Regions from separate parts of the Pseudoalteromonas sp. SG43-3 genome, predicted to be linked through region 1. Evidence: riboswitches for the same ligand, from Rfam matches in the RefSeq annotation. Region 1 holds a riboswitch; the other holds the start of a gene.
What was found. Region 1 has a riboswitch for cobalamin ahead of H5157_RS11290 (ABC transporter ATP-binding protein). Riboswitches for the same ligand answer to the same signal wherever they lie in the genome.
Positions count from the first base shown of each region.

Region 2: it holds a riboswitch for cobalamin, as region 1 does, so the genes downstream of both, H5157_RS01475 (TonB-dependent receptor domain-containing protein) here and H5157_RS11290 (ABC transporter ATP-binding protein) in region 1, are expected to answer to the same signal.

Region 1 covers NZ_JACJFC010000010.1:95,232-110,723, reverse strand. The annotation lists gene H5157_RS11355 (ATP-dependent zinc protease) at 1-4, shown strand, start outside; gene rimK (30S ribosomal protein S6--L-glutamate ligase) at 7-912, shown strand; gene H5157_RS11345 (succinylglutamate desuccinylase/aspartoacylase family protein) at 899-1,957, shown strand; gene H5157_RS11340 (mechanosensitive ion channel domain-containing protein) at 2,062-2,634, opposite strand; gene H5157_RS11335 (BamA/TamA family outer membrane protein) at 2,699-4,408, opposite strand; gene H5157_RS11330 (DUF3630 family protein) at 4,578-4,862, opposite strand; gene recQ (DNA helicase RecQ) at 4,870-6,693, opposite strand; gene H5157_RS11320 (thioesterase family protein) at 6,827-7,282, shown strand; gene rarD (EamA family transporter RarD) at 7,334-8,251, shown strand; gene H5157_RS11310 (response regulator) at 8,268-9,503, opposite strand; gene H5157_RS11305 (DUF413 domain-containing protein) at 9,590-9,964, opposite strand; gene H5157_RS11300 (LysR family transcriptional regulator) at 10,056-10,928, shown strand; gene H5157_RS11295 (porin) at 11,096-12,028, shown strand; cobalamin riboswitch at 12,090-12,224, shown strand; gene H5157_RS11290 (ABC transporter ATP-binding protein) at 12,470-13,282, shown strand; gene H5157_RS11285 (iron ABC transporter permease) at 13,284-14,288, shown strand; gene H5157_RS11280 (cobyric acid synthase) at 14,293-15,492, shown strand, end outside.
Region 2 covers NZ_JACJFC010000001.1:292,115-307,606, reverse strand. The annotation lists gene H5157_RS01495 (DUF2982 domain-containing protein) at 1-130, opposite strand, end outside; gene H5157_RS01490 (efflux RND transporter periplasmic adaptor subunit) at 377-1,429, shown strand; gene H5157_RS01485 (efflux RND transporter permease subunit) at 1,433-4,531, shown strand; gene msrA (peptide-methionine (S)-S-oxide reductase MsrA) at 4,617-5,153, shown strand; gene H5157_RS01475 (TonB-dependent receptor domain-containing protein) at 5,231-7,057, opposite strand; cobalamin riboswitch at 7,094-7,278, opposite strand; gene H5157_RS01470 (ABC transporter substrate-binding protein) at 7,333-8,127, opposite strand; gene H5157_RS01465 (YajQ family cyclic di-GMP-binding protein) at 8,316-8,798, opposite strand; gene H5157_RS01460 (VanZ family protein) at 8,951-9,304, shown strand; gene H5157_RS01455 (ketopantoate reductase family protein) at 9,297-10,199, shown strand; gene thiI (tRNA uracil 4-sulfurtransferase ThiI) at 10,225-11,682, opposite strand; gene H5157_RS01445 (TetR/AcrR family transcriptional regulator) at 11,780-12,433, opposite strand; gene coaD (pantetheine-phosphate adenylyltransferase) at 12,632-13,123, shown strand; gene H5157_RS01435 (hypothetical protein) at 13,159-13,665, opposite strand; gene H5157_RS01430 (hypothetical protein) at 13,769-14,281, opposite strand; gene H5157_RS01425 (hypothetical protein) at 14,782-15,219, opposite strand; gene H5157_RS01420 (hypothetical protein) at 15,246-15,492, opposite strand, start outside.

The sequences.
Region 1 (15,492 bases):
TTAACTATGAAAATCGGTATTTTATCTCGTAACAGAAAGCTATATTCAACACGTCGCTTAATTGAGGCAGCAGAAGCACGCGGCCACGAAGTTAAAGTGATTGATGCATTGCGTTGTTATATGAATATCAACTCTGAGCAACCAGAAATTCACTATCGCGGTGAAAACTTAAAAGAATTTGACGCAATTGTCCCGCGTATTGGTGCATCGGTTACATTTTATGGCTGTTCGGTACTTCGTCAGTTTGAAATGATGGGTGTTTATCCTGTAAACGAATCAGTCGCTATTTCTCGTTCGCGCGATAAATTACGTTCACTTCAGTTACTTTCGCGCAAAGGCGTTGGTATGCCAGTAACAGGTTTTGCCAGCAAACCCGATGACGTAAAAGACTTACTAGAAATGGTAGGCGGTGCACCTGTTGTAATTAAATTACTTGAAGGCACACAAGGCATTGGTGTTGTACTTGCTGAAACACGCAAAGCAGCTGAAAGTGTTATTGAAGCGTTTATGGGCTTAAAAGCCAATATTATGGTTCAAGAATATATTAAAGAAGCGGGTGGTGCAGACATACGTTGTTTTGTACTAGGCGACAAAGTAATCGCAGCAATGAAGCGCCAAGCACAAGAAGGTGAGTTCCGCTCTAACCTTCACCGTGGTGGTAGCGCTACATTAGTTCGCATTACTCCAGAGGAACGTAAAACGGCAGTAGCAGCGGCTAAATCAATGGGCTTAAATGTAGCGGGAGTTGATTTACTTCGCTCATCTCGTGGGCCACTTGTGATGGAAGTTAACTCATCACCGGGTTTAGAGGGCATTGAAATAGCAACAGGTAAAGATATTGCAGGTATGGTGATTGATTTCATCGAAAAAAATGCCTCAAGTAAAGGAACAGCAACACGTGGCAAAGGTTAAAATTAACCGTCCTTTTTCCTTATTAGGAGAAAATGTAGGCGTAGGCGAGCGTAAAACGCTTGCCTTAGAAGCAGCTAAGCTTTACACCCATTCACCACTTAATATTCCTATTGAAGTGGTTAATGGTGTAATGGAAGGCCCTGTGCTTATGGTGTGTGCGGCTATTCATGGTGATGAGCTAAATGGTGTAGAAGTTGTGCGTCAGTTACTTGCTAAAATAGATCCAAGCCAACTGCGCGGAACAATAATCGCTGTGCCTATTGTGAATGTGTTTGGCTTTATTCACAAATCGCGTTATTTACCAGATAGACGCGATATGAATCGCAGTTTCCCAGGTTCTGAACGTGGTTCATTAGCTGGGCGTATGGCTTATATGTTTTTTAATCAAGTGGCAGTACATTGTACTCACATTATTGATTTGCATACTGGCGCTATTCATCGTACTAATTTACCGCAAATTCGCGCTAATTTAGAAGATGAAGCAACCGCTGAAATGGCTAAAGCATTTGGTACGCCGGCGGTTATAAATGCATCCCTTCGTAATGGTTCATTACGCAGTGAAGCCGCAAATTTAGGTATACCTGTTATTACTTATGAAGCAGGCGAAGCGCTACGCTTTGACCCTATCGCTATTGCGGCAGGTGTGCAGGGCGTTGATTATGTTATGCGCCATTTAAAAATGATCCGTGGCAAGCGCCCTAAAAAGTTACCAGATCCTATTATTGCAGGTTCGACTAGTTGGATACGTGCAGAGGTTGATGGCATTGTGCGTGCACAAGTATCACTAGGGGAGCATGTAACTAAAGGGCAAGTGCTTGCATATATAAGTAGCCCTCTAGGGGATTCTGAGCTTGAGCTTTTAGCGCCTAAAGGCGGTATTGTTATTGGTCAGCAAACGATGCCATTGGTAAATGAAGGTGATGCGGTATTCCACCTTGCTTACTTTGCAAACGACAATAGTTTAGTAGAGCAGCAACTAGAGAACTTTATTGATGAGATAAATGATTTAGATGACGAGCTTAAAACAGCTGAACTAAATAACTAATAGCTAAACTAAATTCTGTTTAGCTAAGCATTAAAAAGCCGCAGTAGGTAATTACTTACTGCGGCTTTTTTGTGGACATTGCTTTATCAACGATGCTTTTTAAACTATGTTTTTTTAGGACCAATAATACGCTTTATAACAGGGGTTTTAGTTGGCTTTGGTTCTTTATTTAAAACCATGACAGGACGGGTCACAAATAAATTGTTAGGGTAAATTACACGGTGCCCATCAATATGTTCAAGTACTACATTCATTAAGCCCATTTCAACAATGCGCCCTTCAACATGATTCGCACCATCAATAATTCTTACCCAATAACCAACGCGGCAATCGTTTTGAATAAACATCAGTAAAAATGCGGTGAGGTTACTCAATAATGACCAAGCGGCAAAAAGCGCTACCCCTAACATGGCAAATAAAGAAGAGCCTAAAACCAATAAACCACGCAGCTCTATACCCCAAAATACTAAAACCAAACACAGTACTACAAAGGCAAGTATAATTTTTAGTAAAAGCTCTGCACGGTATTTTCGGTGCAAATCTACTTTGCCTTTAATCGCTTTTTCGAGTAGTTTTTTGGTTATTTTTAATAGAAGAGGGAAAACCAAAATAGCGATTATAGTTACAACTAACTTATATTGTGATGCAAACAATTCTAAAACTTCTATTATTTCCACATTAGGTCCTGAACTTTCATAACAATTTAATGCAATTGGTATTAGTTTAACGTGTTTGTATTATTTAAAAAGTGTTTTTAACGCTTACTAGCCACTGGACTGAGTCTACATCGTCGTAGCTATCAACAGGGGCGGCAATATCAATGTGGATCATGGTTCCTGAGTTTGCGCGACTCGGTGCCAAACGCAGACCAACGCCTACATTTTTCAATACATGTGCATTTTCACCGTTATCTTCATTGTTAAACCATGCTCTGCCTACATCTACAAAAGCTGCGCCACCCACTTTAAATAGTTGTAGTAAATCGTACTCCCAGTAATAGCGCTTTTCTAAATTAACTAAAAAGCTGCGATCGCCATGTTGATAATCCATCGGGTAACCACGCAGGCCTGTTTCGCCACCTAAAGTAAGCTGTTGATCAGCAGTCAGGTTTTTGGCGTATTGCACGCGGGCTTTAACATACCAAGATTGGTCTTCACTGGTATTTAAATAATATTGTACTTGGCTGGTGGCCATAAAGTTTTCGAGTTTTTTCTGTTCTTTATTCCAATAGCCATCAATATCAGCACTAAAACGCCATAAAGTATTATCGTTAGTAAAGTGGGCTTTTTTGAAGTTAAAAGAATACACCGCGCGGCTGTCGTCATTACTTAAGGACTCATCTGAATAGCCAATTAAGCTTTTAATATTCCAACCTAAATTTAAATCCTCAGTGCGAGATATACTGTCGAAGTTGCGTACTTTTATGTAGTTATCTTCAAACCAATGGCCGCTTATAAAGGGATAACTTAAGCTTCTGTCATCGGCAAGTGGTGCAAATGTGGTGTCTATAGCTTCAAAGGTATGCTGCTCGTCGGTATAGCCTAACGTTAGTCGCTGGGTCCAATTATTATTAAGCGCTTTAGAGTGTCCTATAAATACACGGTTTAAGTCGGTAGTTTGATCAAATTCGCTAAACTCTTCGCCGCGTTTATATAATGACTCTTCGCGTTGCTCAGAATAGCTTAAAATACCGTAACTAAAGGGGGTGTCAATTGCGTAAAATGGATAGGTTAGCTCAAGCAAATGGCGCTTGCCGTCGCTGTTATCGGCGTACTCTAAACGGCCTCGGTAGCGAGTAGATAAAATATTAGGATCGTCGTAAACAAATAAGTAACCGCTGCGATCGCTGTCAGTGGTACGCGAAAAAGAAAGGCGCTTACCCCACCCAAGCAGGTTAGATTCTCTAAAACCTATACTCGATTTGTTTTCTCCACCGCTCCGACTAAAGTTCACTTCAGGTAAAAGTGTCCATAAATCACGGGTAACCACTTCTACATTAACGTCGCCGTCGCAGTTTTCGGTAGCACTAATTTGTGCATCATATAAGTAGCTTTCTTTGCGAAGTAAACGCTCTGATTCTGCGAGCTTTTTAGCGTCGTACTTGTCACCTGGGGAGAATAATAAAAGGTTATTAATGACATCGGGCTCTGTTTGAATGTGAGCGCGATTAGCAAAACGGAATAGGGCAATATTTTCCTCTTCAAGCTCAGTATTAAATACATTAAGTTGCTTGAGCTTTATTGAGGCTATTTTAGCGTTACTATTACTGTGCGTGAGGGTTGTTTTGTCTTGAACTTCTCGGCGTAGGTTTTTATTTGTGCTTAAATCTGTCTGTTCTACAAGGCAGTTATCAGTTTTCATTGAAGATTGTTGTGCGAACGTATTAGGCACATAAAAGCTTAAAACCGTTAAACTAATACAACATTGTGCTATCCATTTCTTGCTCACCATTAAACCTCTTACTGCTACGTAGCAAATGACTATCGTAATATCAGCTTACATCATTGTTATTATAATGTAAGTAAAAGGTATGGATTTTGAAATTAATTAATTGTTACCCATATTCACTTTTGTTAATAGCCAGCTGGTTTGCAGCGACCTATGCGCTAAGCATTAAAAGCTAGCTTAAATAAAATGCTAAAGCGGCGAGTAAGTGTTCAGCTTCATGACCTTCGGCATTAATCCAGATGCTTTGGCTGTAATGCTCATAGTTTAAATTAAAGGTTTGATGATTATAGGTAAAGCGAACTTGATGGCGATCGGCGCCTGCAGAATATTCGTTGAGTGTTACTTCGTCTGAGTGTAAAAATAATGTACTCCACAGCTCAAAGTCTTCATCGTTTGGTAGCTCAATGGGATTAATCAAAATACATTTGTGTGTATGGTCATATTCTATTTGGGTCATAATGCTCTTAATTAGTAGCTAGGTAATGTCGAATTGCCGTTAAAAATTCGCCGCCGTACTTATTTAACTTAGTAAAACCAACACCTGAGACCTTTAAAAATTCACTGTCGTTTGTTGGCATAAGCTGCGCCATTTCGGCTAACGTTTTATCATTAAATACTACATAAGGTGGCACATCGTCGGCATCAGCAAGTTCTTTACGAAGTGCGCGCAGGCGAGCAAACAGTTTTTTGTCGTAATTAAATTGCGCTAACTTATCTTGATAAACGTGTTTGGCTTGCAGGCGTGGCTCGGCTAATTGCAGTGCGTATTCACCTTTTAAAATTACACGCGCGGCTTCGGTTAATCTAAGTGACGCACCTTGTGTTATATCTTGGCTAAGTAAGCCTTGATGAATAAGTTGGCGTAAAATACTGAGCCAAAACTCACTGCTTTTATCTTTACCTATGCCGTAGGTACTTAACTCATGATGATTATTATCGCGGATGCGGCTCGTGTTTGCACCGCGAAGTAATTCAACAATATAACCAAGTCCAAAACGTTGTCCCGCTCTGTACACACACGAAAGTGCTTGCTGAGCGACTAACGTACCATCAAAACTTTTTGGCGGATTTAAGCAAATATCGCAGTTGCCACAAGGTTCGCGTTGATATTCACTAAAGTAGTTAAGTAATATTTGACGACGACATGTTTGCGCTTCGGCAAAGCTTGCCATTGCGTTAAAGCGTTGTTCTTCTACGCGGCGGCGTTGTTCGTCGTCTATGTCTTCAAAAAAGCGCCTTACGCGACCTATATCAGCTGGGTCAAAATACATTATAGCTTCTGCGGCAAGTCCATCTCGCCCAGCTCGACCAGTTTCTTGATAGTACGACTCTATACTTTTTGGAATATCGTAATGCAGTACAAAACGCACATTAGGCTTGTTTATGCCCATACCAAAAGCAACGGTTGCGACCACTATTTGTATATCGTCACGGGCAAACCCGGTTTGTACAAATTGTCGTTGCTCGTTACTCATACCAGCATGATAAGCGGCAGCGTTTAGTCCTGCATCTGCAAGCTTTTCAGCAATGTCGTCTACGCGTTTACGGCTGGTGCAATAAATAATACCGCTTTGGCTTTTTTGCTCCTTTAGGTAGCGAAGCAATTGCACCATAGGTTTAAATTTTTCTTCTATGGTGTAACGAATATTGGGGCGATCAAAGCTGCCTGTATGAATATAAGGCTGTTGTAGTTTTAATTGCTCAACTATATCAAACCGTGTGGCTTTATCGGCGGTGGCGGTTAATGCCATCATTGGGACATGTGCAAAACGTTGCTTTAATTCGTTTAAGCGAAAGTAATGAGGTCTAAAGTCATGACCCCAATGCGACACACAGTGCGCTTCGTCAATAGCAAATAAACTCACATTTAAATGCGATAAACGCTCTAAAAATTCGTGTTGTAATACTTTTTCAGGCGCCACATATAAGAGCTTAATTTGCCCCTGATGAAGCTGTTGATACACCAATTGCTGTTCTTCTCGTGCTAAGCTGTTATTAACGTAAGCGGCTTTTACCCCAAGAGCTTGCAGTTGCGTTACCTGATCTTGCATTAGCGATATAAGCGGAGATATAACAATGGTTACGCCTTCGAGTACTAAAGCAGGGATTTGGTAGCACACCGATTTTCCGCCGCCAGTAGGAAGCAATACAAGCGAGTCTTGACCGTTAATAGCGGCATCAATAACTGCTTTTTGACCGTCGCGAAATTCACTGTAGCCAAACACTTGTTTGAGGACAGTTTCGGGTTTACGCACAAGGGTGCTAGAAGGTGGAGTTGATGTATTCATTGGCGGGTATTTTAGTGGTTTTTTAGTGAGATGTCTTTAGCTGAGTTACTTGATAAATTATTTAAGTGGAGTCTCGTAGTTTTACACTATGTATGTTTTACTCATCTTACCTGTTTTGACATAGAGAATAATAATGAATAAAGAAATGTTAATTGAACAAGTGGGCGCGTTATTTGTAAATGGCATGCCGTTTAACCAGTTTTTACAAATATCGGTTGAGTCGTTGAGCCCTGAACAGGCCAAAATTACGTTCCCGTGGCAGGATGTACTAATTGGTAACCCTGCGCAAAAAATACTCCATGGTGGTGTTATTTCAGCCGTACTTGATAATGTAGGCGGTATGCTCGCTGCAGCAAGTGTAATTGATAAACTCACCGATTTAGATATTACAAGCGTGCAAACAAAATTAGCCACGCTTGGGACTATCGACTTACGTACTGATTATTTGCGCCCTGGTAAAGGGGAGAGCTTTACTGCCAGCGCAACACTTATTCGTTCAGGTAATAAAGTATGTGTATGCAGAATGGAATTACATAACGAACAGTCTGTTCAAATTGCTTTTGGAACCGGCACGTATTTAGTTGGATAAAACGCGTATGGCAAGTAAACTAGCGGCCTTTTAAATCACTAAGTGTGTATTATGTCGATTGATACTGAGCAGCGTAAAGGTGCTATTTTTGCTTGTCTTGCTTTTTTAATGTGGGGCCTTGCGCCAATATACTTTAAGTTGATTCAGCATGTTTCTGCTTTTGAAATTTTAATGCATCGGGTTATTTGGTCGGTTGTGTTTTTAGTATTGGTAGTAAGTGTTTTACGGTATTGGGGTAAAATTAAACGCATTATCGTTCAACCTAAGCTTTTGCTTATGCTTGTTATCACCTCTGCACTGCTTGGGTTTAATTGGGGTTTATTTATATGGGCTATAAATAATAACCACATGCTTGATGCAAGCTTGGGCTATTACATAAATCCTCTTTTAAATGTATTACTGGGTATGCTTTTTTTAGGCGAACGCCTGCGTAAGTTCCAAGGCGTAGCAGTAGCCCTTGCCTTTAGCGGTGTAGTGCTGCAGCTAATTAGTTTTGGCTCGTTTCCGGTAGTTGCCTTTTCACTGGCTATATCATTTGCACTTTATGGTTTATTACGTAAAAAGTTACCGGTTGAAGCCTTGCCTGGCATTTTACTCGAAGCACTTATATTACTGCCTGTCGCACTTATTTATTGGTGGTTAATGGTGCCTACAGCAACATCAAGCCTGCCAGCTAATGATTGGCATACTAATGTACTACTGATTAGTGCAGGTATTGTAACTACATTACCACTGCTGTGTTTTACCGGTGCAGCTAAGCGTTTGCAATATACTACACTTGGCTTTTTTCAATACATTGGGCCAAGCTTAATGTTTATACTAGCTGTGGTGTTTTATGGTGAAGTGTTTGATGCAGAGCGGGTAGTAACATTTGCATGTATTTGGAGTGCACTGGCTATTTTTAGTTGGGACTCTTACCATCAATCACGCAAACGTAAAAAAGCGGCTATTACAGCCGCAGAAGTATAATTAACTAATAAAATGGTTAACTAACTACTTTATTACGACCAGATTCTTTAGCGTCGTAAAGCTTTAAGTCGGCCTGTTTTAAAAGTTCATCAATTTGATAAACAGGCCCGTTTGAGAAGCCAATAGAGATAGTAAATTTAATTTTAGCTTTACTAAATTCTTGGCTATTCATTTCTATAAAATACCTAAAACCTTCAAGCCTTTTTAGTGCTTCTTGTTTATCAGTGTCGGCAAAGTACACTGCGAATTCTTCACCACCTAAACGCGCTACTAAATACTTTTTAAAGTATTTACTGAAGCAAATAGAGAGCCCTTTTAATACTTCGTCGCCAACATCGTGTCCGTATGTATCGTTAATTGATTTAAAGTGATCAATATCAAGCATAGCTAAAGCACCGTCACCTTTAGTATGTTTTATTTGCTTTAATGATTTTTCAGCTTCTTCAAAAAAGTAACGACGATTTGGTAAATTAGTTAAATAATCCGTGTTGGCTTGTCGCCTTATGGTAGCTATAAGGTCTAACATATCGACGTTTTGACTAAGCCTGCAGTAAAACTCTTCGCTATTAAAAGGTTTGTGCAAATAATCGTTTGCGCCATTTTTTAAAAATAAACTAGAAAGCCCTACAGAGTCAGAACCCGAAATACCAATAATAGCTTTTTCATCATTGCTATATAAGCGACGAATCTCGCTACATAGTTCATCGCCATTCATATTGGGCATTTCATTATCAGTAATAATAACTGAAATATCAGGTGAAGCTTCAAGCAGGTTTAACGCTTCTTGTCCGTCTTGTGCTTCAATAATTTGATACTTATGGCGCACTAATAAACTACAAATGTATCGTCGGGTCGATTTAGAGTCGTCAACAACGAGTACTTTTACATTTTCGTTGCGAGGCAGGCGCTGTAACTGTTTTTCGAGGTACTGATAAGCTTGTTTATTTTCTTTAATGATGTAATCGATGATTGGGTATTTTTCTACAGTGTCGCGAGTTTTTTTATCAATATTGCCCGTCATTACAATAGTTGGAATGTCTGCATTAATAGTACAAGGTATTGCCTCACCTAATGGGGCATCAGGTAATATGAAGTCAACTACAGCGCAAAAATAGCTATTTTTACTTATAAGCTCTTTTGTTTGCGCTAATGACTCAGCTATATCAACTTCATAACCAGCCTTAAGCGCGATGTGCTTTTGCACTCGCGCCATGGCAGGTGTATCTTCAACTATTAGTATTTTTCGCGTCACGGAACAACCCTATATATATTTTGCAAAAATATTTGCTTATACAAGTTGTAACTGTTAAAACGCAAAAAAGCAAATAACTTAAATACTTACAGATTATCCGCTTCTGAATAATACTCTTGGCTAATCGGCGCTGGGCTCGACATTTTTGAACGGCCAAATAAAGTATGAAACTTAGTTTTGCAGGTCGTTAGTTTTAAGTATTTTACCCAAGCTCGTTCGATTGGGTTGGTAGGTTCTTGTGAGCCAGTTACGACTGCTACAAACTGTTCTTGGTGTTCGTTTTGCGGCTCAATTGTTTTACTGTATAAGCCTTTTAAAACAACTCCGTGTTGTTCAAGTATGCTGGCTTCTAATAAGGTGAAGTTTCCGCTGCGGCTAAAGCCTCGTGGAAAGTTTTGATCATCATAAAATTGACGTTGGCTAACAAATGCTTGGCGTAGTAATGAAATGTTATTGCTCATAGCTTTATCCTCATACCTTAGTAATTAGCTGGAGTATGATGCAAGTTTGGCAATTTATTAAACAAATTATTTTTATCGTGAGGATAAAAAATTGGATATCGATTTATTAAAAACATTTGTTGAGGTAGTGCGTACGCGTCACTTTGGTAAAGCGGCCGAAAACCTTTATATTACGCAGTCTGCAGTGAGCTTTAGAATTCGCCAATTAGAGCAAGGACTTGGTGTTAATTTGTTTATTCGCCAGCGTAATAACATTCAACTTACAGCACCTGGCGAGCGTTTATTACCCCATGCACAAATGATTATTACGGGCATGCAACGCGCCAAAGTGGATGTTGCGCTTGCCGATAATATGCATAAGCAAATTAGCTTAGCAGGAACGCCCAATATTTGGGATGCTTTTTTACAGTTTGGTATAACAAATATTGTATCAGCGATGCCGGGCGTGTCATTAGTCGCAGAAGTTAAAGCACAACAAGAAAGCACTCGGCTGTTATTAGAACGCACGCTTGATTTGGCAATATTGTTTGATCCACCAAAAGTAGACGAGCTAGTGGTAGAGCGAATCTGTGAGTTGCCAATCATTCCCGTAAGCGGATACGACACTGCAACGAACGAAAACTTTTTTGATAATCAGTATGTATATGTTGATTGGGGAACTACTTTCTCACTTTGGCATGCGCGTCAGTTTACCGGTAAAACACCGCCTTATTTTAGAACCAGCACAGGACGTATTGCACTTGATTTAATACTGCAATGTGGCGGCAGTGCATTTATACCTCAAGTATTGGTAGAAGGGCATTTAGAAAAAGGTGAACTGTTTCATGTTAAAGATGTAGAAAATACCTCGCGAGACGTGTTTATAGCGTATCACAGAGACAACGAGCAAAAAGAGTTAATAGAAACCTTAGTTAATTTACTATCGCAAATGACCCCAAGCTTGTCATTAAAGAAAAGTAAGTAAGTTCGGCCGTTTATTAGGCTTTCATGTTATTTTGATTTCAAATTTAATGCATTTTTATTAATAAAAAAAGACATTAATATTTCCATTGTAATATTACTGTCATTTAGCGGTGACAAAATGCAGCAGTTTTAAAAAATTAGTCTTTTGTGATTATCCAAGGAAATAACATGAAATTTGTAAAATCGAGCTTATGCTTAGCACTATTAAGTGGTTTATCTTTTAATGCACTTGCCGATGTAGACATTTACGGTAAAGCGAATGTAACAGTGCAATCATCTGATGACGGCGAAGGATCTTTTACTGAGATAAAAAGTAATGCATCTCGTCTTGGTGTTAAAGGTTCTGAAAAAATAAATGATAGTTTAGAAGCGGTATATAAGTTTGAGTTTCAAGTTGATGTGTCTGATGCTGATTCAAAAGGCGATAACGACGACAATATTTCTGCGCGTAACCAATACGTTGGTTTAAAAGGTGCGTTTGGCCAAGTGGTTATTGGTCGTAACGATACTGCGCTTAAACAATCTCAAGGTAAGTTAGACTTGTTTAACGACCTTGAAGGCGATATTAAAAATGTATTTAAAGGTGAAAACCGTTTAGGGAATACTGTTAGTTATTCATCAAACTCATACGAAGGTTTTAAAGTACTTGCTACTTTTGTAGCTGAAGATGATGTAGACGCTGATAACGGTTACTCAATGGCGGTTACTTACGGTGACGTGGCACTTAAAAAGAGCGCAGTATATGCCTCTATCGCAGCCGATAGTGAAGTAAATGGCTACGATGTAGTACGCGCGTCAATCCAAGGTAAAGTTGAAAACTTTAAGTTAGGTGCAATGTACCAAACACAAGAAAAAGTTGACGGCAGCGCAGAAGCGGATGGTTATCTATTAAATGCAGCTTACAGCATGGGTAACAACACATTTAAAGTACAATACCAAGACATGGACTTTGACGACAGCGACGATAAGTCAGCAATATCAGTTGGTCTTGATCACAAATTAAATAAAAACATTAAAGTATTTGGCTTTTACTCAAGCTTCGACATGGACAACAACGTTGACCAAGACTACGTAGGCTTAGGTATGGAATACAAGTTTTAACTATTCGCTAAATTAGTTAAAACACTCCCTTTTTAACCGCGCTCTTTTGAGTGCGGTTTTTTTTGCTTTAAATTATTTACTTAGCCGCCCATAATAGAGCTTCATTTGGAATGAGGTGCGAGTCCTCGACTGTTCCCGCAACTGTAATTAGCGCAAAGCTTTAAGTCAGATACAAATGGTATAATACCAATTTTATTAAAAACATGATCTTTCTAGCGAATTAAATAACTTACTAACTTCGTTAAAAATTATTCATATAGAACAAGTATATGTCATAATTTCCGCTTTGTTATTAAGCTATTTCTTTGTCGCTATAATAAATCACTAATTTAGTGCAATTGGTATAAATTCTTTTAACGAGCGGGTTTACTCATTTTTTCTTGTAGTGCATTAGTATTTTTATCGCATTTTAGTGAGTTTAATCCCGTCTAGGACTGACTATTGCACACTCAAACGCCATTAAATATACCATTACTAAACGTTAAAAACGTATCGTGGGGTATTGGCAATAAAACGATCCTCAAAAAAATAAACCTTAAAATAACCACAGGTAAATTTGTTGGTTTAATTGGACCTAATGGCGCAGGTAAATCGAGCTTATTGCGTTGTTTATATCGTTTTAATAAACCCAGTGATGGCGTTGTAGAGTTTAACAACACCGATATTTGGCAGCTAAAAAGCGATGAGTACGCAAAAAAAGTAGCGGTTGTTTTACAAGAAACCCCGTCGCAATTTAACTTAAGCGTATTTGATGTTATTGCACTTGGGCTAACGCCTCATAAATCGCTATTTAGCTCAGTAACTAACATTGATAAACAAAAAATTACCCAAGCTATCAACACTGTAGGGTTGGCAGATCATAGCGATCAAAGCTTTGAGTCACTTTCGGGTGGTGAAAAGCAACGTGCCTTGATAGCCCGCGCCATAGTTCAGCAACCTCAGTTGTTAATAATGGACGAACCAACTAGCCATTTAGATGTTAAATACCAAATACAGGTAATGGAGCTTGCTAAATCGTTGGGTGTAACGGTGTTTGCATCGTTTCACGATTTAAACTTAGCTTCTGCAATGTGCGATGAACTAGTGGTTATTAAAAATGGTGAAATTACACATACAGGCACGCCAAGTGAGGTATTAACCGAAAACATGCTAGGCGACGTTTTTGGTGTCTGCGCTCAAGTAAATAACCACCCGCAAATATCGGAGTCGGGAAATAGCATCCCTCATATCACTTACTTTTATGGTTACGAATAATATGAGCGCAGTTAATACTCGCCAATCACTTGCGCTATTTATCAGTGCTGCAGCTGCTTTATTTAGCTTATTTGCAGCACTTAGTTTTGGCGCAGCAGAGACCTCACTTCAAGATGTATTTAATAGCTTTTTACTCTCAAATGATGCGTCTTTTAATTCGCGTATTATTTTTGAACTAAGAATGCCACGCACATTACTCGCCTTTTTAGCCGGTTCTGGCTTAGCAATTGCGGGGCTTATTTTACAAACGGTAACGCGTAACCCTTTAGCCGATCCTTACTTATTTGGTATATCGTCGGGTGCCTCATTTGGCGTGGTGTTACTTATGGCATTAGCAGGTATTAGCGCAGGTTTTATGTTATCGGCAGCAGCGTTATTAGGTAGCTTACTCGCTATGAGTTTATTAATACTTATTGCAGGTAGGCAGCAAAGTGCACAGGTAGAATCAATGTTATTAGCTGGTGTTGCTCTGTCGTTTTTATTTAGTGCATTTACCAGCTTGCTGCTTTATTGGAGCGACCCTCAGGCGGTAGCCGCTATTTTATTTTGGACACTGGGCAGCTTTTCGCGTGCGCAGTGGGCTACGCTTTGGTTGCCTTTATTGGTAATTACATTGTGTACGTTTGTAATGCTGAGCTTTAGAAGGCAGCTAAATGCTATGTTACTGGGCGATGAAAGCGCAATTACATTAGGTGTGAGGGTTCAGCGCTTTAGAATACTTATGCTGGTTTTAAGCTCATTAATTACCGCTGTGCTGGTGGCTATGTGTGGTGGTATTGGGTTTGTAGGATTAATGGTGCCGCATATTGTGCGCTTTTTTATATCCCAAGGCACCATCGCTGGCTTACTGGTAACCAGCTTGGTGGGCGGTACATTTATGGTGTGGGTTGATGTACTTTCGCGCTCATTGCTGAAAAACCAAGAACTGCCCGTTGGTGTTATTACTGCAGCTATTGGTAGCGTGTTCTTTTTGAGTTTATTGTTTTTTAGAAAGCGAAGGGTGTAATTCCATGAAAACCTTAATGGTGCAAGGCACTACATCAGATGCTGGTAAAAGCACTTTAGTTGCTGCCCTTTGCAGGGTGTTTTCTAAGCGTGGGGTAAAGATTGCGCCTTTTAAACCACAAAATATGGCACTCAATAGCGCAGTAACAAAAGATGGCGGCGAAATTGGTCGTGCGCAAGCTTTGCAAGCAATAGCAGCTAAAGTAGAGCCAGAAATAGACTTTAATCCTATTTTACTTAAACCTAATAGCGATACTGGTGCACAAGTGATTATTCACGGAAGAGCCATTAGTAATATGGAAGCGGGCAAATATCACGACTATAAAAAAGCGGCGATGGATGCAGTAATTACCTCACATAACCGCTTAGCTAAACGCTTTGATTTACTCCTCGTTGAAGGGGCAGGTAGCCCTGCTGAAATAAACCTGCGTGAAAACGATATTGCCAATATGGGTTACGCCGAAGAGGTAGATTGCCCAGTAATTATAATTGCTGATATTGATAAAGGTGGTGTGTTTGCACATTTGGTAGGTACGCTTGCGTTGTTAAGCGAGTCAGAACAGGCGCGCGTAAAAGGCTTTGTTATAAACCGCTTTAGAGGCGATATAGGTTTGCTGCAAGGCGGGCTTGATTGGCTTGAAGAATACACAAACAAACCCGTACTTGGCGTATTACCTTATTTACACGACCTTGCGCTTGATGCCGAGGACGCCGTCGCAATTGATAATAACGTAACCAACGCCTCAATTAATATTGCAGTGCTGCTTGTTCCCCACATTAGTAACCACACCGATTTTGACGCACTGCGTTTGCACCCAAACATTAATATAAATTACGTGCGCCATACGCAAACGATCCCAGACGTTGATCTGATAATTCTTCCAGGCAGTAAAAACGTGCTGGGCGATTTAACCTTTTTGAAAAATGAAGGCTGGGACACTCAAATTAAACGCCACTTACGCTATGGTGGCAAAGTACTTGGCATTTGTGGCGGCATGCAAATGCTGGGCAATACGCTCAACGATCCCGAGGGTATTGAGTCATCATTAAAGCAAGTAAATGGGCTTGCTCTGTGCGATTTTGAAACCACGCTAACAACACAAAAAGTATTAACTAAAATAACCGCTACACTGCTTTTAAATAACCAATCAACACCCTGTAGTGGTTACGAAATACATGCAGGGATTAGCCAAGGTGCAGCGCTT
Region 2 (15,492 bases), on a different contig from region 1:
TAATCTCACCCGGCCTCAGTAAATTAAATAACATAATAAAGACTAAGCCTATAGCACCTACAACAATCACCTCAATTGCGTTTCGCGCGCCCTGTGCCCGAAACTTAATGACATTGTCAGATTTATCCATATCGGTAAAACACCATATAAAAAACAAACATAATAATGCCCCAAATTATGACCTTTCTTGTTGTTATACATAAGTTACAGCTAGTTTTAAATTTCATACATTACCGCTTTTTTCTCAACAAAATAGGAACAATGAATAAATCTTATTTACTTTTACGCTTAACGCACAAATTTATGAGATACATAACCGTCTTTTCACGGTCTTATTTCGTACAATACTTACAATTCATTTTCAGGTATGAAATCAATGTACTCAAGACAATCAGGTAAAGCACTTTTTCCATTTATTATTACGTTACTTCTAATATTTAGCGTTTATTTATATTTACCCGCTAGCCACGGCGAACAAGCCGATTCATCACAAATGTCTACCCAAGTAACGGCTCATACTGTTACTTCTGAGGAAAACGCAGTGATGATAGAGGCCATCGGTAGTGCACGTGCAAACCAAGCTATTTATATAAAAAGTGCGCAAAACGATTATGTCACAGATATATATTTTAAAGATGGCGACTTAGTCAGTAAAGGACAAAAATTAGTACAGTTACAAAGCCAACAAGAGCAACTTGCAGTTAAAGAACTCGGTATTAACTTACGTGAGGAAAAACGCCAGTTAGATCGCCTTACCGAACTTTCACGCTCGCAATCAACGGCAAAGTCATTACTTGAAGAGCAGTTATCTCGTGTTGATGCAACAGAGGCCCAACTAGAAAGCGCTAAAACTAAATTAAACGAAATGACTATTAGTGCGCCCTTTTCAGGCCTGTTAGGTAAGCGTGAAATATCAATAGGTGCTTACGTAAGTAATACAACAATAATCACAACACTTGATGATATTAGTATTATTAAAGTTGACTTTAAAGTACCTGAAAAATATTTAGCACAATTAAATATGGGCATGAAAGTGCTTACGCAAAACGATGCCTACCCAGGGCAGACATTTAACGGCAAGGTAACGCATATTAGCTCGCGTATTGATTCGGTAACACGCAGTGTTGAAGTAACTGCAAGTTTTGCTAATAAATCAGGATTACTTCGCCCTGGTATGTTACTAAATACAGCACTTGAGCTAAGCAGTAACCAAGCTTTAATGGTGCCAGAAAAAGCGGTTATCCCTTTACAAGACAAACACTTTGTTTTTCAAATTCAAGACGGAGTAGCCAATAAGGTTGAAGTGCATGTTGCTGGCAGAAATAATGGCTGGGTTGCTATCGATGAAGGTTTAAATGATGGCGAGCAAATTGTTACTGAAGGGCTAATAAAAATTCGCTCTGGTAGTAAAGTAAGCGTAAAGGGGTAATACGTGAAAATTACTGATACTAGCGTTAAACGCCCCGTTTTTGCCATAGTAATTAATTTACTGCTTCTTACTTTTGGTCTGGTTGCATTTACTATGCTGCCACTTCGTGAGTACCCTGATATTGAAACACCAATAGTAAATATCAGCACTGAATACACAGGTGCTTCTGCCGAAATTATAGAAACAAAAATAACGCAAATAATAGAAAATCGAATTTCCGGTATTGAAGGCATTAAAAGTATAAACTCATCTAGTCGTAATGGGCGTTCAAACATTACCATTGAGTTTGATATTAACCGCGATATAGATGCCGCATCTAACGATGTACGCGAACGTGTAGCACGTGCACTTGATAGTTTACCCGATCAGGTACGCCCACCAGAAGTGTCTAAGTCAAATAGTGATGAAAGCCCAATCGCATGGTTTGTATTAAACAGCGAAACAATGGACTCGTTACAGCTCTCTGATTACGCACAGCGCTTTATCGTTGACCGTTTAGCCGTTGTAGATGGTGTATCTAACGTGCGTATTGGTGGTGAGCGCCAATACGCCATGAAAATTTGGCTAAACCGCCAAGCAATGGCTGCACGTGGCATTACCTCGAGCGATATTGAAAATACACTGCGTACAGAAAACGTTGAATTACCTGCCGGCGAAATAGAATCAATAGATCGCGACTTTACCGTGCGTACCGCACGTAGTTATAAAGATCAGCGCGATTTTAAAAACCTTGTTATTAAACGTGGTGAAGAAGGTTATTTAGTGCGTTTAGGTGAAGTTGCCGACGTAAAATTAGAAGCTGCCGATGACGAAAGCTTATTTCGTGGTAACGGGCGCAACATGATTGGCCTAGGAATTGTAAAACAAGCTAAAGCAAACACGCTTACCGTAGTAGATAACGCACGCAGTGAACTTGAAAAAATCAAACGTAACCTACCTGAAGGCACCACAATTCAAGACAGCTACGATTCGTCTGTATTTATTAAAGAATCAATTAGTGAAGTTTACAGCACACTTGCCATCTCTATGGGTTTAGTCGTACTCGTTATATTTTTGTTTTTAGGCAATATACGAGCAACGCTTATTCCTGCGGTTACCGTACCGGTCGCACTTGTTGGTAGCTTTATGTTTTTATTAGCAATGGGCTACTCAATCAACTTACTAACTTTACTTGCATTAGTACTGGCTATTGGTTTAGTAGTAGATGATGCCATTGTAATGCTTGAAAACATTCACCGTCGTATTGAACTGGGTGAGCCGCCATTACTAGCTGCATATAGAGGTGCGCGTGAAGTTGGTTTTGCCATTGTCGCAACCACGCTTGTACTAATATCGGTGTTTGTGCCATTGGTGTTTATGGATGGCCGTATAGGGGCATTATTTACTGAGTTTGCAATGGCGGTAAGTGCTGCCGTATTTTTCTCAAGTGTTACAGCGCTGACTCTCGCACCAGCCTTGTGTTCTAAAGTACTTAAAGTATCAGACAAACCAAATAAATTTAGCCAATGGATGGACCGCCAGTTTACTAAAATTGAAGTAAGTTACCGTAATTCACTCTCCACCAACATAACCCGTAAATGGGGTTTAATGGTGAGCCTATTATTAGCGGGCTTTGTTAGTTACTCGTTGTTTTTACAAGTCCCCTCTGAGCTAACGCCAAAAGAAGACCGTGGCACGTTCTTTATTATGATGAGCGGCCCTGAGGGCGCAAGTTATGAAAATAATGCCGCTAATATGGCTAAAATTGAAGAACGCTTAATGCCTTACTCGCAAGCAGGTGAGCTAAGTCGCGTACTTGTTCGAGTACCTGGCTGGGGTGGCAGCGGCGGTGTTGCTATTGTTGGTATGGCCGATTGGGATAAACGCAAACGCTCAACATGGGAAGTAATGGACGAAATAAGCGGTAAAATGCAAGAAGTTACCGATGTTCGTGCATTTGCCATTATGCGCCGTGGTATTGGCGGTGGTGGTTCATCTCGCCCTATTGAGTTTGTATTGCAAGGTAATGATTATGCACAACTTGCCGATTGGCGTGACCGTATAATTAAGCGTGCTGAACAAAACCCAGGTTTAGTAAGAATCGATCATGATTATAAAGAAACCTTCCCGCAGTTTTTAGTCAGCATAGATAAAAACAAGGCCGCTGATTTAGGCGTTTCTGTATCTGATGTAGGCCGTACACTTGAAACAATGCTTGGCCAGCGCCGTGTTACAACCTTTATTGACCGTGGTGAAGAATACGATGTAATTTTAAAAGGGACTAAAGAAGACTTTACTAACCCTACTGACATTTCAAATATATATCTTAAATCACGAAGCGGTGAACTAGTCCCACTTGATAGCCTTATCAGCTTAAAAGAAGAAGCAACCGCATCGCGCTTAAACCGATACAACCGTATGCGCGCAATTACATTAAGCGCCAACTTAGCCGACGGTTATACGCTTGAGCAAGCGCTTAACTTTTTAAACGAAGTAGCCGCGCAAGAAAACGATATAGATGGCGCCGTAGATTACAAAGGCGAGTCGCAGCTTTATTACGAAGGCGCATCAGCGATGACCTACGTATTTATACTTGCACTCACTGTTACCTTTTTAGTACTGGCAGCACAGTTTGAAAGCTTTATGCATCCGTTCGTCATCATGCTTACCGTACCACTTGGTTTAATGGGCGCTATGTTCGGACTTTGGGCTACAGGACTTACCTTAAATATTTACAGCCAAATAGGTATTGTCATGCTCATAGGGCTAAGTGCTAAAAACGGTATTTTGATTGTAGAATTTACTAACCAACTACGCGATAAAGGCGTTGAATTTAGTGAAGCTATTTTGCAAGCAGCAACTCAGCGTTTGCGCCCTATTATTATGACCTCGCTGACTACGGTTATGAGTTCGGTACCTTTAGTACTTGCTTCAGGTCCGGGCGCTGAAAGCCGTATGGTGATAGGTGTAGTCGTGTTTACTGGGGTTATTGTATCGACCCTACTAACTCTTTTTGTTGTACCTGCTGCATATTATGCACTTGCACGTAACACTCAATCACCTGAATTTTTACAGCAAAAATTAGACAAACAAGCCGCTGAAAAACCTTTCGAAGAGATCTAGCCTCTTAATTGCGCCGTAACCTTGTTGTTGCGGCGCATACAATTTATGCTCGCCTTTAAACCCCATATACATTTTAGGAATACTTATGAGCTCAACAACGCAAGTAGCAACATTTGGTGGCGGCTGTTTTTGGTGTATAGATGCTGCATTTAGACGTGTAAATGGCGTACTAACCGTAAGCTCTGGCTACACCGGCGGTGAAACAAATAACCCAACATATGACTCTGTATGCTCAGGCACAACCGGTCACGCTGAGGTTGTTAAAATTGAATTTGACGCGACTGTAGTTAGCTTTGAAACACTCTTAGCAATGTTTTTCACACTGCATGATGCAACACAATTGAATCGCCAAGGTAACGATATAGGCACACAATATAGAAGTGTGGTTTACTATCACGATGAAGCTCAACTTAAGCAAACCAACGAAATGATAGCTCAACTGCAAAGCCATGTCGCTGAGCCAATTGTGACAGAAGTCAGCCCTGCCACTACGTATTATCCAGCAGAGCATTATCATCAAGATTACTATAACGAAAACCCACAGCAGGGTTACTGTAGTATTTTAATAGCACCTAAGTTACACAAGTTTGAAACCGTATTTAAAGAGTTCTTAGCTGACTAGCTAATTTTAGTAGTTAAACTTAGCTACACATTAAAAAGCCCGACATAAGTCGGGCTTTTTAATATTAATAAATACCGTTAAAACTGGTAGCTTGCGCCTGCAAAAAAGCGACGCTCTGGCGTGTTGTAGTAATACACTTCACCCGTTGTAAAATCAGTGTTTGAATCAACAGCGTTATATTCTTTATCAAATAAGTTTTCTACACGAAGTGAAACTTCAATATGTTCATTTACTTGATAATTACCCGCTAGGTTCCAGAGTGTATAAGAGCCTAAGCGCGTCACAGCACCTTGTCGGTCGCTACGGTATTGCATGTCTAAGCTTGCATCAAAAGCACCAAACTGTTTTGCAAGTTCCCAGTTAAAAGTACGTTTAGCAACATTACGCAACTCTGCGCCCGTTTCTTCGTCTTCAGCGCTTAAGTAAGCAAAGTTAAGGTTGCTATCAAAACCAAAAAACTGCTGAGATAAGCTAAATTCAACCCCTTCGTAACGTGCTTCATCGATATTAGCCAATGCAAAGTTTGCATCGTAATCAATCTTATCTTCTATATCGTTTCTAAATATTGCAATATCAACTTGCGCGATATCAAAATCTACACTCAAACCTAACTCACGGTTTACTGATTTTTCAGGTTGTAAATCAGGGTTACCATAAAGTGGATAATATAAATCGTTAAATGTAGGAGCTTTAAAGCCAGTACTTTGGCTTATACGAAATGTTGCATCTTCAGATAAATGATAACCTGCAGCGGCTGTATACGTTGTTTCGTCGCCAAATTGCTCATCATCATCTTGGCGAACAGTTAAATTAGCCAGTACTTTATCTGCATCATAGTAAGCACCTACAAACACAGCAAGTACATCGCGGCTGTCTTCAACAAATGGTTGCGAACTATGCGACACATCATCGTTGTACCAATTAATACCACCACTAATGTTAAGTTCATTAGATAACAGGTACTGGCCGTTATAATCAATTTGTGTGCGTTTAGTTATAAAGGTACTTGTTGTTGGCCCAACTGAAAAATCAACATAAGTGTTATCTGAATCATCTGTTGAAAGCGCTAAATCAACACTATGCGTTTGGTTAGTGTAGTTTTTACTCCAACCTGCAGAAAGTTGATAGTTTTTAAAATCATCTCGTTCAATCGTACTGTCTGCTGGGCTAAAGCGACTGTCGTAATCTGCATAGCCTTCACTGTATTGGCCTAATAACTTAAAGTCGCCGTAATGTGCATCGGTGTAGTTTACTTTAAAACCAAGGTTTTTATTTTCATAACCATCTTCATCAGGTGCTACGCCTTGCAGTACATCAAAGTTATCTGTTTTTTCAAAGCCTGCGTTAAATGCTGTTGTTATATCATCTGATTTTACAGAGCCTGCAACTTGATAATTTTGATAAGAGTCAGAACCAAATGTAGCGCTTAGGGATAAGTTATCTGACTCACGCGTAATAATATTAATAACACCAGCGAGTGCATCAGAGCCATAAACAGCCGCGCGAGAGCCTTTAATAATTTCTATGCGTTCAATGCTATTTAGAGGGACATTATTTAATGCTTTTTGACCTAGTGTTGCTGAGCCTGTACGTACACCGTCAATTAAAATCAACGTATCGCCAGAGCCCGTACCACGAAGTGACACGCCTGTATTTTGACCAAAACCACCGTTTGGATTAACTTGAAAACCCACTCGCGTGCTTAAAAGTGTAGGTAAATCGCGTACGTTACTAGCTTCTATTTCAGCACGTTCAATAACATTTACACTCGCTAAAACGTCGTTAATTGATTGCTCAAACTTATTAGCTGTAACGGTTATTTTTTCAATTGATTGCTCTGCACCAGACACAGAAAATGAAAGCGCAGCAGAAATTGCAACGCCTAGAGTTGTTTTGTTTAACATGAGATCCCCTACCTTTGCCCACCGCAAAGATTTAAGTAAGTAAGATTGCATCAAGGCCGGTCTCCGGACTCAGTAAGCACATAAAAACATGCAATACTCTACCGTTGCGGGGGCAGTGTTGGGCTTGTAGTCATCATGAAAACGCACCAACTTCCCGATTATCCTGCTAAAAAAATCATTACATGAAGTGGCTAGCAAGCACCTTGAAAATATGCCGTCATTGTGAGCATTTTGTTTACAAATGTCAATGGACGTCTATATAGCTAAAAGCTATTTCAGTTCAGTGCTGTATTATTATAGCTTGAAGGAATACCGTACTTATCAAGTAGCTTCTGAAGTTGCATTTGTGTAGTAGGTAAATTTAATATTTCATCCATTTTGTGACTAGATATTTTATTTGATTGTGAGTTAATCAAAAAATGTGTTTCATACACTGCATCTGGTACGTCACTCTTAAATAGTAAATCCATATTTAAGATATTCTGCTTTTTAAAATACTGATAAGCAATACTGTTTAAAACCCCGACTTCAGCGCGCCTTAATAGCAGCATTTTAACTACATTGAATTCATCGATTGTAAGGCTTACCTGGTGCTCTTCTCTCAAGTATTCGGCATTTGTATTAAATCCTGCAAATTGATACGAGTACCCTAAAACCCCAACTTTGGTTAATTTGTCCAGATTGTCAAAATAAGTTTGCTCTGATGCATTCTCTTTGAGTGTATAAAGCTCGTTTTTGGTGATGGTATAAAATTCAGTTTTTTCAATATTTTTCTGCGTTTTTTTTGGCAACCATTGCATTGCCATTAAAAATAAAACGTCGAAGTTATTTTTTTCAACAGACAAAGTAAGCCTTTTTACAGGTAAAGAAATAAGTATAAAGTTAAATTCCTCCTGTGCGTCGTTTAAAATATTAATAAACTCAGGAGCAAAGCCCTGCTTTTTTTGCGCGTTAATAACAATCGGAAAGTAGCCATTTTCGACCAATACATCAATATCAACTGGCTTTGATAAGCTTGGCTTGGCAAATATAAGCAAAACAAATAACAGAAATAATTGATGGGGTCTCATTTTAATACCTTCTAGAGTGAAGTTTTTATTATATTCAATTAAATATAATAGCTTAAATATCAAAAAGTGGATTAATACATGCAGAACTACGAGAGGATAAGGTGGGAAAGTTGTAAAAAATTAAGTAGCTTTAATCTGTCTGCAAATATAGACAAATTAAAGCACTTTTATTAAAAACAGTTTATAAATTAGTCGCGAAAGTTTTTAAACTGAAAAGGCTGACCTAAATCGGCACTGCGTACTACCTGCATTGCTTCTTGAAGATCGTCACGCTTTTTACCTGTCACACGCACTTCTTCGCCTTGAATAGCGGCTTGTACTTTAACTTTTGAATCTTTAATGGCTTTAACCACTTTTTTGGCCATGTCTTTTTCGATACCTTGCTTTAACCCAACGTTACGAAATACATTTTTCCCTGCACGGCTAATATCTTGAAGTTCTAAACTAGCTACATCCATACCGCGCTTTGAAATTTTTCCCGCTAAAATATCGAACAACTGCATAACTTGAGAGTCAGCTTCTGCTTTAAGCTTAATTGTTTTATCGTTTAGCTCAATAGAAGCATCAACGCCTCTAAAATCAAAGCGAGTCTCTAATTCACGGTTTGCGTTATCAACCGCATTTTTAGCTTCGTTCATTTCTACTTCAGATACAATATCAAATGAAGGCATTAGTATACTCCTAACTATTTAATCTTAATTTTATGTGGCAATTATAACGCTAAAATTATAAATCTTTACATTTTTCTGCATCTTGTTCAGGTGCGATACTAAATTAGTTTGATATACTTGCGCCTCTTTTTTAAGCGATTTTAGGATTTGTCGTGACAAGGCGTGTTTATCAAGCAGTTTTTTTAATCAGCATAGTGGCTTTCACCTTTTTATTTGCTAAAGAAATAAAAGGTGGCGTTGTAAATTTATTCCCTCATGTTGATAAAGTCGCCCATTTTGGGATTTTTTTTATATTAGCCATAATAATGGATAAGGCTTTTAAGCTTCCTTTATATGCTCAAATACTCTTATTAGCAGGCTATGGCGCCTCGATAGAAATAATGCAAGACGCACTACCTTATAGGCAAGCATCACTTGGTGATTTTTTTGCTGATTTTGCAGGTGCTGCAAGCTACTTTTTACTTAGAGTAATTTTTACACCTCGAAAAAAGAACCCACATGGCTAATATTTTAATCGTTGGCGATGGCGCTATTGGCTTATTGCTGAGCCACTTTTTGAGCGCATCGCATAATGTCAGTGTTTTAACTCGTAAAAACCCAACAAACACCCGCTTTTACAGCAGAGCTAAGGGTGCATCAAAAAAAATTGACGCTAAATTTATTTCATTAAATCAGCTAGATAAAGCAACTGAATTTGATGTAATTTTATTTACCGTTAAAGCTTTTCAAGTGCTTGATGCGTTTTCTCAAATAAAGCCATTTTTACCAACACATTGCTCTGTTGTACTTTCGCACAATGGAATGGGCAACGTTGATGAGATAAATAACCAGCTAAACACCCATCAAGCACTCTACTTTTTAACGACAAGCATAGCGGGCTTTAAATCAAACCAATATATTGTGCAACACACAGGTGAAGGACAAAGCGTTATTGGTGGCTGTAATGAGCTTGCACTTCAAAATAGTGCGCCAATAGCTGATATTTTTAAAGTAATACCCAACCTAAAGTTTACTAATAACATTCAGCAGCTTCGTTTTGAAAAGCTACTCGTCAATATTGCCATTAATCCATTAAGCGCTTTAAGTAATGTAAAAAATGGCGAATTACGTGCACCTAAGTACAATACAATAATTTTTAATGCACTCACTGAAGCATGCAATATTGCAAAGGCTCAAGGGCTTAATATCCCATTAATTAAAGCTCTCAATACCGCTTATAAAATAATGGAGTTAACCGCAAATAATTACTCATCAATGCAGCAAGATATAGCTCACAATAGAGAAACTGAAATATCAGCTATATGTGGCTATATTAGCCAACAAGGTAAACTTCACAGTATTCCAACGCCTTACAACGATGAGTTGTTAGTCAAAATTCAGGCAAAAAAAAGCGTGGTATAAACCACGCTTATATAAGCTTTTAACTTTACGGGCGATAAACTTTTACAGTTTCGAAGCCCTGTTCGTGCAGCATAAGTGCCTGTAGTTGGCTCATTACGCCTCTGTCACAATATAAATAGTAGTCGGTGTCTTTTGGTAAATCACCAAACTTAGTAGCCAAACGGAAGAACGGCAAATGCACCACTTCAACACCATCGATTGCAAGCGGTGCAGCTTCTTCTTCTTCTGGTGAGCGAATATCAATTACTACAGAGCCTGCAGGTAAATCAGCAACCGACTCAGCCTCTTTTAGCTCTTGCTTGGCTTCTACGTCAATATCGCGTACATCCATTATGCGCGCGTTATTTACTACGGTATCTAGCACATCAAAATCGAACTTTTCTTCTTCGGCTTCTATTACTTCAATTTTGGCTTTAACTGTCGGCTTTTTAGAAATAACACCACAATATTCAGGCATCGTTTCAGCCATTTCAGCTGTACCAATTTGGCGAGCAAGATTAATAATTTCTTGTTTATCATTTTGAATTAGCGGGCGTAAAATAAGCGTTTCAGTAACGCGGTCAATCACGCTTAAGTTCGCTAATGTTTGACTAGATACTTGGCCAATACTTTCACCAGTGACAAGCGCCTGAATGTTTAACTTTTCAGCCACTACACTTCCAGCCCGCATCATCATACGTTTAAGTACAACACCCATTTGGCTGTTTTCAACGTTTTCTAGAATTTCAGCAACAACAGGTTCAAAATCAACTGTTATAAATTTAACTTTATGTGTTGAGCTGTATTTTTTCCATAAAAAATAGCTCGCTTGCTTAACACCAATCTCGTGCGCTGCGCCACCTAGATTAAAGAATAAAAAGTGCGTACGTGCGCCTTTACGAATCATTTGGTAACTTGCTACGCCAGAGTCAAAACCACCCGACATAAGCGAAAGCACGTCTTCTTGCGTTGGTAGTGGAAAGCCCGCCATACCAAAATGCGTTTGCGAAACAATATAAGCTTTATCGTCTTTTACTTCTAAGCGTATTGTTACTTCTGGACGGCTAAGTTTAACGCTTGCGCCTTCAATATGTTGATTTAGCCCACCACCAACATAACGCTCTAAATCAGTCGAGGTAAAGTCGTGTTGGCCTATACGCTTAGCACGCACACAAAAGGTTTTACCCACAATTGTATGACCCACTAACGCTATTGTTTTTTGATAGATATCATCGAGAGTTTCAAATTGCGTCTCAGTTACTTCAATAAACTGAACGATACCAGGTATGCGTTTAAGGCTGTCGATAAAATCAAGGCGAACTTGTGCATCTTCAAGCTTTGTAACAACTGAAATATTATCCCAGTTATTTCTTACTTGTACTTTTTCGTCAAGACGTCGCAATACAATCTTAATGTTATTTTCTAACACTTTAGTAAAGCGTTTACGGACCGAACGGCTTTTGATGGCTATTTCAGGATGTAGTTTGACGATAAATTTAAGCATAGTTCACTCTTAGACTGCGGGAATTCGCGCTCCCAGGCATTTGGCGCGCGATTATAGCAAAAAATCCAGCGTCTAGGAAACAACCAAAGGGCAACGGCTAAACAACAGTTGGGGCTTGTTGCGCTAATTCGGTGTATTTTTCTCGTAATAGGTTCATTTTATTAATACTTTTATCGGTACTGTACGCTCTAAATAATGTAAGTACTTTTAAAATACCGTGATATATATCTTGCTCAGCAAGGGTACCGCTTGGCCTACGAGCCTTAATATAAGGCGTCCAAAAGCTAACAGTTAACTTTAGTGTATGGGCTAAATCAATGACATCTTGCTCATCAATAGCAATCATTTCACTATCGCGAAGACCTAGAATAATTTTACGAACTTGCTCTAATAACTCTAACTGAAAATCAATGTAAGCTTGTTTTAGCTCAGTGTCTCTGGCGAGTATATCGCCAAGATTGTCGTAAAAAAAATGGTAACGCCACATTAATTCAAATAACGAATCTAAATAAGCCGTTAAATGATTAAATGCATCATCATCTTTATTAATAGGTTTAAAGTGAGTATTTAAATGATCGCGATACAGCGCAAAAATATGACGGATAATGTCTTCTTTATTTTTAAAATGATAATAAAGATTACCCGGGCTCATCCCTAAGTTTGATGCAATATGATTTGTCGTTATTGCTCGCTCACCATTTTCGTTAAACAACAAAATACTGGTGTGTATTATTTTATCCTTGGTATTCATATGCTAATACTCAAATTATCTATAGGCTACATTACACTCAAAAGAGGTAAACAGTATAAACAAATATGAATCATTAAAACACTCAAACCTTGGACTGACCTGTTCAAAGAAAGTAAGTGTTTATATGCTTTATTAGCTAGGCTGCTTTGTGGCATAAACACTGTTAAACTAGCGCTAAAATCATAAATAGTGAACATTATGAAAGTTATTGCAATTTACCCAGGCACCTTTGATCCACTAACCAATGGTCATACAGATCTTATTCAACGTGCAGCTAAAATGTTTGATACCGTATTAGTTGCGGTTGCGAACAACCCAAGTAAAAAACCCTGTTTTAACCTTGAAGAACGTGTTGAACTTGCAAACTCTATTTTAAGTCACTTAGATAATGTTAAGGTCATTGGTTTTTCTGGCTTATTGGCTGACCTTGCGCGCGATCACAATGCTAATGTGCTTATACGTGGTATTAGGGCTGTATCTGATTTTGACTATGAATTTCAATTAGCTAACATGAACCGCCGCCTGAATCCTGATTTAGAAAGTGTATTTTTAACACCCGCAGAGCGAAATTCATTTATTTCATCAACGCTTGTTAAAGAAGTAGCACGTCACAATGGTGATGTAAGCGAGTTTGTAGACCCTGTAATTGTCAAAGCGCTAAAAACTAAATTGGGCTGTGGTGCCAGTTAATAATAAATAAGGCCTGTTAGCACTGAAATCCATTACTAATAGGCCCTTTTATTAAACACTTTATTTAGCTTTCCTTCTAACCAAGCAAGTTTTAAAATATCTTTACCTATAAAGAAAACTAAAACCATGGTCAAATCTGTAAAATTTATACCTACTATGTACACCCACCAGAACCACCAAAATTCATAATGGTGCATAACATCATTATCTATATACATTGCAAAAAATAGTAAGGTGTTTATACCTAAACCAAATAATAAATAAATGTATACACCGCTAATTTTTATAAAAAAACCAGATAAAATAATAACAAATAGAGTAATACTATCGAATAAGAAAAAATCGAAGTAAGTTATCGAATCCATATCAATAAAAATACTAGAAGAGTAAGAAAGTGCCATGATGAAAGATAGCCAAACAATGCTTTTATCTGCGTTATTTATAGAGCTTACTAAAGAATATAGAAAAGCCATCAAAAAGCCCCACTGTACAAAAGCACCTATATAAAAAGAGATGTTTGTATTTAAAAGTAGCTCAATCATCTTACTCCAACACTAGATAAAAAATTATTATACCGCTTTACATATTACGGCAACATCAGAAAAGGCACAAAATCACTCTTCTTTTAAGTTGAGCTATACTGCCTCAGCGATCCAAACTTAACTTTCTAACACACCTTAAAAGCTTGTTTAAGCCTAAAACATCCTTATTGATGATTAATACCAATGCCATTGTAAAGTCGACAAAATACATTCCAAAAATATAAACAGTCCAAAACCACCAATAGTAAAGAGTACCTGCAATTTCAATATCGTAGTGCATACCTAAGAATAAACATGCATTAATAAAAAGGCCTACAATTAAATAGAAGAAAACAATTGGTACTAATTTTTTATATATAAATCGCCAAAGTATCAGGGCGCTAATAGTAGCAAGATCATAATAGAAGTAATTTAGGTGAAGATTTTCAATAAGTGGATCCATAAAAAGACTAGATATATATGAGGCCATCATTATAAATGAAAGATGCGTTCTACTTTTATCATTTTTATTAATACTCGCTGATAGGTTATATAAAAATGCGATTAGGAAGAACCATGTAAATAGTATTGCTACGTTATATCCTAAATCTACCAGAGCCCAAAGTATGTCAGCCACTACTATTATTCCTTTTCATAATACTATTGTGGAACCATATTTTAATTGCAGCTAAAGCTAAAAAATCTTTGTTTATAAAAAATATAGCTAGCATCATAAAGTCGGCTAAATTAATAACAATTGAATAAAAAAACCAAAACCACCAAGGTTCATAATTATTAAAAACTGACACATCTATATACATACCAAGAAATAATGATGAGTTTATAGTCAGCCCTAACAACAAGTAGATCGATATAAGATTTTCAATAATGAAAAACCTTAAAATAAAGATGGCTAAAATAGTTGCTATATCAAACAAAAAGAGCTCAAGGTACGATATGTGTTGTATATCGATAAACAGGCTTGAGGAGTAAGAAATTGACATAACAAATGATAACCATACAGCTTCTTTTTTAGGTGTGTTAATACTTACAACTAATGAGTACAAAAAGGCCATTAAAAAGCCCCACTGTACAAATGCACCTATGTAAAAAGAAATTACTGGATTAACTAGAATATTATCCATTTTTTTTGAGATTTTTATTGAATACTAGTGACAGAATCATTAAAACATCGAACATATTAACGCCAACAGAATAAACACTCCAATACCACCAAGGCTCATAGTTATATAAAACGTATAGGTCATAATGCATTATGAGAGTGAGTACAGCATTTGTTGTTAACGCAAAGATGATGAAGTGAAAGGCTGCAGAACGTTGGAGTACTTTTAAGTGCTCTAAAATTAATAGAGCTAAAATTGTGATTAAATCATAAAGCGCCCAGTTTAAATATAAACTTTCTAATAAGTTTATATAACCACTGGAAATATATGAGCAGAGCATAAGCGCAGATAAATAAACCGAGGATTTATTTTCTTTATTTATACTGGAGGCTAAACAATATAAGAAGGCCATTAAAAAGCCCCATTGAGAGAAAGCTTCTACATAATCCATCAGGGCTTCAGTAACGTACATTTAAGCTAGGTTACTTTATGGGTATCGTTTGACTTGAAGTAGCTGAGAGTTTTATTTTTTAATTTATGAAGACCGAGAAAGTCTCTATCTACAATAAGAGCTACAACCATTGTTAAATCAATAATAAAAACAGATATTGTATAAATATCCCAAAATATCCACGGCTCTTGATTGCCATAAATAAACATATCAATATGCATTGATAAGGTTAAAACTAAGTTTACGCTCAAACCTATTATTAAATATAAAAAA